Regions from separate parts of the Acidovorax sp. LjRoot129 genome, predicted to be linked through region 2. Evidence: predicted binding sites of a transcription regulator. Region 2 holds the regulator's gene; the other holds the start of a gene.
The links. Region 2 encodes NrdR, which represses ribonucleotide reductase genes. Its sites were predicted from a motif close to CACNANATNTNGTG; they were not measured.
Positions count from the first base shown of each region.

Region 1: the regulator NrdR is predicted to act here: its motif matches at 2,612-2,625, upstream of ACSQ3Q_RS19820 (ribonucleoside-diphosphate reductase subunit alpha).

Region 1 is NZ_CAXUSE020000001.1:4,315,257-4,319,980, forward strand. It holds gene ACSQ3Q_RS19805 (two-component system sensor histidine kinase NtrB) at 1-161, shown strand, start outside; gene ACSQ3Q_RS19810 (sigma-54-dependent transcriptional regulator) at 173-1,726, shown strand; gene ampD (1,6-anhydro-N-acetylmuramyl-L-alanine amidase AmpD) at 1,710-2,339, shown strand; gene ACSQ3Q_RS19820 (ribonucleoside-diphosphate reductase subunit alpha) at 2,718-4,724, shown strand, end outside.
Region 2 is NZ_CAXUSE020000001.1:3,430,214-3,434,937, reverse strand. It holds gene ACSQ3Q_RS15750 (bifunctional metallophosphatase/5'-nucleotidase) at 1-1,073, shown strand, start outside; gene ACSQ3Q_RS15745 (DMT family transporter) at 1,135-2,037, opposite strand; gene nrdR (transcriptional regulator NrdR) at 2,313-2,762, opposite strand; gene glyA (serine hydroxymethyltransferase) at 2,790-4,034, opposite strand; ZMP/ZTP riboswitch at 4,070-4,219, opposite strand; gene ACSQ3Q_RS15730 (lytic transglycosylase domain-containing protein) at 4,307-4,724, opposite strand, start outside.

The sequences.
Region 1 (4,724 bases), 890 kb from region 2:
GCGAGCTGTGCCAGCGCCATGGGGCGTCCATCAGCTACCAGAGAATCACCCACACCACCACATCGCGCGGGGACACCGGAGGCAATGCATTCACTGTGGGTTTCCGCCGTACCACCCGTCCCACGGAAGCCGCTACGCTGTTTGACACCATCGTGGTCTGATCCCCACTGCCATGAACGCCACCCCTGCTTCCATCCTCGTCGTGGACGACGAACCCGACCTTCGCACTTTGTACGAGCTCACGCTGCTGCGCGAGGGCTACCGCGTCGAGACTGCGTCCAGCGTCCAGGAGGCGCGCGACCAGCTCAAGGCCCAGCGCTTTGACGCCGTGATCACCGACATGCGCCTGCCCGATGGCTTTGGCATGGAGCTGCTGCAGGACCTGCGGGAGCAGCAGCGCAAGGAACGCTGCGTCGTGATGACGGCCTATGGCTCGGCCGAGAACGCTGTCGAGGCCTTGCGCTCCGGGGCTTTCGACTATCTGACCAAACCGGTGGACCTCAAGCAGTTCCGTTCGGTGGTGGCATCCGCCGTGCAGGGCACGGGCGGCGTGCCCGCGCCCCGCGCGGCGCGCACGGGGGGCAACCAAAGCAAGGCTGCGGGCACGGCGCAGATCGAATCGCTGGGAGCCGGGGCGGCACTGGACCGGATGGTCGGGGAGTCGGTGGCCATCCGCACTGTCAAGCAGCGGGTCGCCAAGGTGGCCCGCGGCATGGCCCCGGTGCTGGTCCATGGCGAATCGGGCACTGGCAAGGAGCTCGTGGCGCAAGCGCTGCACGCCAGCAGCCAGCGCGCCGATGGGCCGCTGGTTGCCGTCAACTGCGGCGCGATCCCCGAAAACCTGTTGGAAGCCGAATTCTTTGGCGCCCGCAAGGGCTCGTATACCGGCGCCTCGGCGGACCGCGACGGCTACTTCCAGGCGGCGCGCGGTGGCACCTTATTTCTGGATGAAATTGGCGATCTTCCGTTGGCCATGCAGTCCAAGCTGCTGCGCGCCATTCAGGAACGCAGCGTGCGGCCCCTGGGTTCGACCCAGGAAGAAACGGTGGACGTGCGCATCGTCAGCGCCACCCACCGCGACCTGGCCGCGGACGTCCAGTCAGGCCGGTTCCGGCAAGACCTATATTACCGGTTGAACGTGATCGAGATCGTGATTCCGCCGCTGCGCGAGCGACGCGAAGACCTCCCTGCGTTGTGCGCGGCCTTGCTGTCCCGCATTGCGCAGGAGTCGGGCATGCCGGTGCCCAGGCTCACAGAACAGGCACTTGCGGCCATCGCTGCGCATCCGCTCACAGGGAATGTCCGCGAGTTGGAGAATCTGCTGCACCGCGCGGTAGCGCTCAGTGACGGCGATGAACTGCATGTGGAAGGGCCCACGGTGTTTGCGGAACCTGCGTCCCCGCGAGCGGTCTCTTCCCCGGCCGCGCCGCGTTCAGACGCTTCGCCATTCACCGCCCACACCTCCAGCGACTCGATCCTGCCATCCGCACAAGCGTCCTCGGCGGTCAACACCCCCGGCAGCAGCGTGCCCCTGCCCAGTGACCTGCAGGCCTGGCTGGACCAGCAAGAGCGCGACATCCTCATCAGAGCGCTGCGTGACACCGGCTTCAACCGGACCGCGACCGCCGCACGTCTGGGCATCAGCCTGCGCCAGATCCGTTACCGCATTGCCCGCCTGAACATCGCCGCGCCGAACGATCTGGACCCCAATGAAGATATTGGCTGATGCCGCCGATGATGCAGGCTCGCCGTGGAACGGCGGCTGGCTCCGTGCCGCGCAACAGCTCGCGTCCCCAAACTTTAGTGAGCGCCCCGCCGAGGCGCGATCCGCCATCGACCTCATCGTGGTGCACTCGATCAGCCTGCCTCCGGGCGAATATGGCACCGGCGCGGTGCAACAGCTGTTCACCAATGCACTCGACTGGGACGCCCATCCCTACTTCCAGAGCATCCGCGGCCTGGCGGTCTCGTCCCACTTCTTTATCGAGCGTACAGGCAAGCTCTGGCAGTTCGTGGACTGCGACCAGCGCGCGTGGCACGCCGGCCAATCAGCCTACCGAGGCCGTACGCAGTGCAACGATGACTCCATCGGCATCGAACTTGAAGGTCTGGAGGGGCGAACATTTGAGGCCCCTCAATACCAGGCGCTGACCCAGCTCTGCCGCGACATCGCACAGCGTTATCCCATTGCACACATTGCTGGGCACGAGCACATCGCCCCAGGGCGCAAGCAGGACCCGGGTCCTGGCTTCGACTGGCCGCGCTTGCACGAGGGACTGACCTGGCCGCTGGAGCGGTTTCCTGCGGGCACCCTGGCAACGGCCCCGAACGCGCGCTGAGGCTGGAGCCTCGGCACAACATTTTTCATTTTTTGTTTGTGCGTTTGCACATGCTGGGATGCTTCAAGCGCGACCCAAGCGCCATGCGGTTTTCCCGGCAGAAACGGTTCGCAGCGCCTGTCGCCATGCGGGTCTCGGGGCAACATCCACGCAGATCAACAGCTTGCGCCGGAGTGTCGCATCAGCACCTTGCAGGCCTAACACAGGCTGGTTCGTCCTCAGGGCTTTTTTACGGCGATACACTACCGGTAGTGTCTTGAATGCCTGTGACACACCATATATAGTGTGCGCCAGACTCAACCTCGCGCACCACTCACACTGCGCGGCGGCACTCCAGCCGAGCATCACACCCCGGACAGCCCATAGAAGAGGACACCCATGCAAGCTGCTTTGAATACGCCTTCCATCGCCCACGCCACACCCCAAGATGCACCCGCATCCGAGGCCGCGTCGGCAACCGCCGCCAATTCGCTCACGCACTACCAGATCATCCGCCGCAACGGCGCCGTGGTGCCCTTTGAGCCCCAGAAAATCGCGGTGGCGATGATGAAGGCGTTTCTTGCAGTGCATGGCACCCAGGGCGCCGCGTCCGCCAGCGTGCGCGAAGTGGTGGACACGCTGACGCAGAACGTCGTGCGCGCGCTGATGCGTTCACGCCCCGCCGGTGGCACCTTCCATATAGAAGACGTGCAAGACCAAGTGGAACTTGGCCTGATGCGCGGCGGCCACCATGAAATCGCCCGGGCCTACGTGCTCTACCGCGAGCGCCGCACGCAGGAGCGTGCACGCCAGACCGAACAGCAGGCTGCTGTTCCATCCGCACCGCTGCTGCATGTCATCGATGGGAACAAGCGCGTGGCGCTGGACCTGAACCGCCTGCAGTCCCTGATCGAATCTGCCTGCGTGAACCTGGGCGCGGACATCAGCGCCGATCCCATCGTCGCGGAAACCATGCGCAACCTGTATGACGGCGTGCCCATGGACGAGGTCTACAAAGCCTCGATCTTGGCCGCGCGCACGCTGATCGAAAAGGACCCGGACTACACCTACGCCACTGCCCGCCTGCTGCTGCACACCATCGTGCGCGAGGTACTGGACAAGGAAGTGACCCAGGACGCCATGGGCCAAGCCTATCTTGAGTACTTCCCCCAGTTCATCCAGAAGGGCGTGGACAACGAGCTGCTGGACGAGCGCCTGCTGACGTTCGACCTGGCCCGCCTGGGCGCCGCCCTGAAGGCCGACCGCGACCTGCAGTTCGACTACCTGGGCCTGCAGACGTTGTATGACCGCTACTTCCTGCACGTGCGCAAGACCCGCATCGAGCTGCCCCAGTGCTTCTTCATGCGTGTGGCCATGGGCCTGTCGCTCAACGAAGCCGACCGCGAAGCACGCGCCATCGAGTTCTATGAAGTGTTGTCGTCCTTCGACTTCATGTCGAGCACGCCCACGCTGTTCAACAGCGGCACGCTGCGCTCGCAGCTGTCCTCGTGCTACCTGACCACGGTACCCGACCACCTGGAAGGCATCTACGACTCCATCAAGGAAAATGCGCTGCTCTCCAAGTTTGCCGGCGGCCTGGGCAACGACTGGACCCGCGTGCGTGCTCTCGGCTCGCATATCAAGGGCACGAACGGCGAATCGCAGGGCGTAGTGCCGTTCCTCAAGGTGGTCAACGACACCGCCGTGGCGGTGAACCAGGGCGGCAAGCGCAAGGGCGCCGTCTGCACCTACCTGGAAACCTGGCATCTGGACATTGAGGAGTTTCTGGAGCTGCGCAAGAACACCGGCGACGACCGCCGCCGCACGCACGACATGAACACGGCCAACTGGATCCCCGACCTGTTCATGCGCCGCGTGATGGAAAAGGGCACCTGGACCCTGTTCTCGCCCTCCGATGTGCCCGACCTGCACGACCTGTTCGGTGCCGACTTCGAGAAGGCCTACGTGGCCTACGAACAGAAGGCTGCGCGCGGCGAGATCAAGCCCTCGAGAACGCTGCAGGCCACCGACATGTGGCGCAAGATGCTGACAATGCTGTTCGAGACTGGCCATCCCTGGATCACCTTCAAGGATGCCTGCAACGTGCGCTCACCCCAGCAGCACGCCGGCGTGGTGCACTCGTCCAACCTGTGCACCGAGATCACGCTCAACACCAGCGACACCGAAACCGCGGTGTGCAACCTGGGCTCGGTCAACTTGCTGCAGCATTTGAAGGACGGCAAGATCGACCACGACAAGCTCAAGAAGACCATCAAGGTCGCCATGCGCATGCTCGACAACGTGATCGACATCAACTACTACGCCGTCAACAAGGCCCGCGACTCCAACCTGCGCCACCGCCCCGTGGGTCTCGGCGTGATGGCCTTCCAGGACAGCTTGTACGAA
Region 2 (4,724 bases):
CGCTGATTCCCCAGCTTCGCGCCCAGGGCGCCGACGTGATCGCGGTCGTCATCCATGAGGGCGGCAACACCACCGCAGGCGTGCAAGAGACAAGCTGCGCCGGGCTCTCCGGCGACATCGTTCCCATCCTGGAGCGCCTGGACCCGGCCGTGGATGTCGTCGTGTCGGGCCACACCCACCAGGCCTACGTGTGCGACTACAGCCGCGTGAACCCGGCCAAGCCGTTCCTGCTGACCAGTGCGGGCCAATATGGAACCCTGCTCACCGACATACAGCTGCGCGTGGACACCCGCACGCGCCGCGTGGTGAGCAAGACCGCGCGCAACGTCATCGTGCAGGGCGAAGCCTTCACGGGCAGCCAGGGGCGTGTGCCCATGACGGCGGCGGTGCCGGCTTTTGGCGCCGATCCGAAGGTGCAGAAGATCATCGACACCTACCGTGCCGCCGCCGTGCCGCTGGCGCAGCGCCCGATGGGCCAGGCCGTGGCGCCGCTGCGGCGGCGGTTGACGCCGTCGCTGGAAAGCGCCTTGGGCAACTTGGTCGCTGATGCCCAGCTTGAGGCCACCCGCGCGGCAGAAAGCGGCGGGGCGCAGCTGTCGCTGATGAACCCGGGCGGCTTGCGCGCAGACCTGGTGCCTGATGAGCAGGGTGTGGTGCGTTACGGGCAGCTGTTTGCGGTGCAGCCCTTCGGCAACCAGCTGGTGGTAAAGACTTTGACCGGCGCGCAGATAAAGGCGGCGCTGGAGCAGCAGTTTGCGAGCGGTGGCAACACCGTGCAGCGGCCCCGCGTGCTGTCGGTGTCCCGCGGCTTCTCCTATCAGTTCGACCTGTCAGAGCCCGCAGGTGCGCGCATCAGCCGCATGGTGCTGCACGGCGTGCCACTGCAGGGTGACACGCCAGTGCGCGTCGTGATGAGCAGTTACCTCGACAGCGGCGGCGACAACTTCACGGCGCTGACCGAAGGGCGTGACCGCCTGGTGGGTGGGCTGGATCTGGATGCGCTCGAAGCCTACTTCCGCACGCACAGCCCGGTGGCACTGCCTGCGACCGACCGCATCACTGGGGCGCGTTGAGCATGGAGCGTCGAACGTGGGCTGTGGGCCGGGCGAGGGGGCGTTGTAGCTGCGGGCCGAGCTACTCCTTGCCCGGCCGCAGTGCCGCCAGCCAGCGCAGCGGGTTGAACCCCGTGACCAGGCCTGTAGCCACCAGCACCAGCGCGCCGCCCCAGACCATGCCCGGGCCCAGTGCCTCGCCCAGGAACACATGGCCCCATGCCACGCCAAACAGCGGGATCATGAAGGCCGAGCTCATGGCCGCCACCGGCGACACCTGCGCCAGCACGCGCAGGTTGAGCCAGTACGCGAGGCCCGAGGTGACGACGCCCATCACCGCCACCGCCGCCAGGGCGCCGGGGGTGAATCGGGCGTCGGGCAGGCTCCAGGCCGCGCCCGGCAACAGCAGCACCAGCGCGGCGGCATGGATGCCGGCGGCAATGGCGAGCGGCGACATGCGCGTGGTGGCGCGCTTCATCCACGTGGTCGAAACGCCGTAGCAAGCCGACGCGGTGACGCAGGCCAGCGCCGCGGTCAGCAGGGCGGGCGTGGGCTCCACGGGGCCGAGCTGCACGATCAGCGCCACCCCCGCAAAGCCGCAAATGCAGCCCAGCCATTTGCGCAGGCTCAGCGTGTCTTCCTTCATCCACGCGGCGGCCAGCACGCCAAACGGAACCGCCATGGTGTTGAGCAGCGAGCTGTAGCCCGCTGGCAAGTGCAGGGCGGCCCAGGCGTACAGCAGGAAGGGCAGGGCTACCGTCAGCGTGCCCAGCCCGAACAGCTCGCGCCAATGGCGCCACGGCCACGATTCGCCGGCCACCCGCATGATGCCGATCAGCGTGAGCGTGGCCAGCCCGATGCGCAACGCGGCCATCACATTGGGGCCCAGCACCGGGCTCGCGATGCGGATGAAGAGGAAGGAGGCGCCCCACAGGGCAGACAGCAGCACGAGCTGCAGGAAGTGGCGGGATTTCACCGGACGCATTGTCGGGCAGCGTGGGGGTGCCGGCTGCTCCCCAGGCGTCAGGTTAAGGGAGAAAATGGCCGCTAGCGCTTGAGGTATAAGCGCTTGTAGCTATTGAATTAATAGCAGTTTAAGGCCGGAAAATTTGTAGGCAGTGGGGGCCATGGAGTTGCCCGCAGACGCCTCGCTGCCGCGCACATCCATGCCTTGCTACGAAATATGTAGCTATAAGCGCTTGCTGAATAAGCGCTTGGCAGCATTTCGATGCGTATTTTTGGGTTTGGGCGGCCTTGGGCCTACTTGCGCACCTCGTCCACCATGGCCCGGAAGTCGTCGATGTCCTCGAAGCTGCGGTACACGCTGGCAAAACGGATGTAGGCCACCTTGTCGAGTTTCTTCAGCTCGCGCATCACGAGTTCGCCGATGCGCGCGGACATGACTTCTCGCTGACCCAGGTTGAGCAGCTTTTCCTCGATGCGCTCGATGGCGCTGTCGATCTGGGTGGTGCTCACCGGGCGCTTGCGCAGCGCCAGGTTGAACGAGCCCTGCAGCTTGCCGCGCTCGTACTCGATGCGCCGGCCGTCCTTTTTCACGATGGCCGGAAAGCTCACTTCCGGCCGCTCGTAGGTCGTAAAGCGCTTGTCGCAGGCGCCGCACTGGCGGCGGCGCCGGATGAAGTCCCCTTCTTCAGACACCCGCGTTTCGACGACTTGCGTTTCGAGGTGGCTGCAGAAGGGACACTTCATGGGAGCTGATGGGCCGGGGTCAGTGGATTAACGGTAGACAGGGAAGCGGGCGGTCAGGGCGTTGACCTTCTCGCGCACGGCGGCGATGTTGGCTTCGTCGCGCGGGTTGTCCAACACGTCGGCGATCAGGTTGGCCGTGATGCGCGCTTCTTCTTCCTTGAAGCCGCGCGTGGTCATGGCCGGGGTGCCGATGCGCACGCCGCTGGTCACCATCGGCTTTTCAGGGTCGTTGGGGATTGCGTTCTTATTGATGGTCATGTGGGCGGCGCCCAGCACGGCCTCGGCTTCCTTGCCGGTGATGCCCTTGGCGCGCAGGTCGACCAGCATCACGTGGCTTTGCGTGCCGCCGGAAACGATGCGCAGGCCGCGTGCGGTCAGCGTCTCGGCCACCACCTTGGCGTTCTTCACCACTTGTTCCTGGTAGGCCTTGAAGTCGGGCTGCAGGGCTTCCTTGAAGGCGACGGCCTTGGCCGCGATCACGTGCATCAGCGGGCCGCCTTGCAGGCCGGGGAAGATGGCGCTGTTGATGGCCTTCTCATGCTCGGCCTTCATCAGGATGATGCCGCCGCGCGGGCCGCGCAGGCTCTTGTGCGTGGTGCTGGTCACGACGTCGGCGTGGGGCACGGGGTTGGGGTACACACCGGCGGCAATCAGGCCGGCGTAGTGGGCCATGTCCACCATGAAGATCGCGCCCACGTCCTTGGCCACCTTGGCAAAACGTGCGAAGTCGATGTGCAGGCTGTAGGCCGACGCACCGGCGATGATCAGCTTGGGCTTGGTTTCGTGCGCCTTCTTTTCCATCGCGTCGTAGTCGATAGCTTCGTTGGCATCGAGGCCGTAGGAGACCACGTTGAACCACTTGCCCGACATGTTCAGCGGCATGCCGTGCGTCAGGTGGCCGCCTTCGGCCAGGCTCATGCCCATGATGGTGTCGCCGGGCTTGAGGAAGGCCAGGAACACGGCCTCGTTGGCCGAGGCGCCGCAGTGGGGCTGCACGTTGGCCGCGTCGGCACCGAAGATCTTCTTGACGCGGTCGATGGCCAGTTGCTCGGCCACGTCCACGTGCTCGCAGCCACCGTAGTAGCGCTTGCCGGGGTAGCCTTCGGCGTACTTGTTGGTCAGCTGGGTGCCCTGCGCCCACATCACGGCGGGGGAGGCGTAGTTCTCGCTGGCGATCAGCTCGATGTGGTGCTCTTGCCGGGCGTTTTCGGCCTGGATGGCGGCAAACAGCTCAGGGTCGGCTTGTTCTACAAGAATATTGCGGTCGTACATGATTGGCAGTCCTATGAACTTGTGTCCCTTGAAACAAGGGCTGCCCAGGCGAACGGCGGAACGCAGAAATTTCGTTTCCTGCGGCACGCTCCCCAGTGGTTCACAAGAGGCAAGCCCTTGCTGGTTTCCACGTCAGCGGCAGCACCTTGAGGGCACCGCGCCTATCGCCAGTTGCGTACCCCGCTAGTGTAGCTGACCCCGGCGAGTGCCCCATATCCCTGGTGGGCGGGTTGCACGTCCCGCTAAAGGCCGGCGGGAGAGGGGAATACGGTTCAGAGGGCGGAGAGCAGCGCCACTTTTTCAGCGTTGGTAGTTGCTGGTGCGGCAGGCGGAGCAGCCACGGGCACCATCTGGGCCGGTGCCTGGGTCGACAGCATGGGCGGAGCCGTGGGCATCGAGCGGCCACCGGCCACCTGGCGCAGGCGGAAATGCTCGGCCATCACCTTGGCGGCGTAGCCACCGTCATCGGCCAGGTTGGCAGCGCCCACGTAAAAGCGCAAACCACCTTCGACAGAGCCGGCGCGTGCAATGCACTCCTGCAGCACCTTCACGCCCACCCGCAGGTTGGTCACGGGATCGAACGCCGCAAAGTGGCCGCCGAAGTTCTGGTACTTGTCGGTGTGGATATTGGTCATCACCTGCATCAGGCCCTGCGCACCCACCGCGCTTTGCGCAAACGGGTTGAAGCTC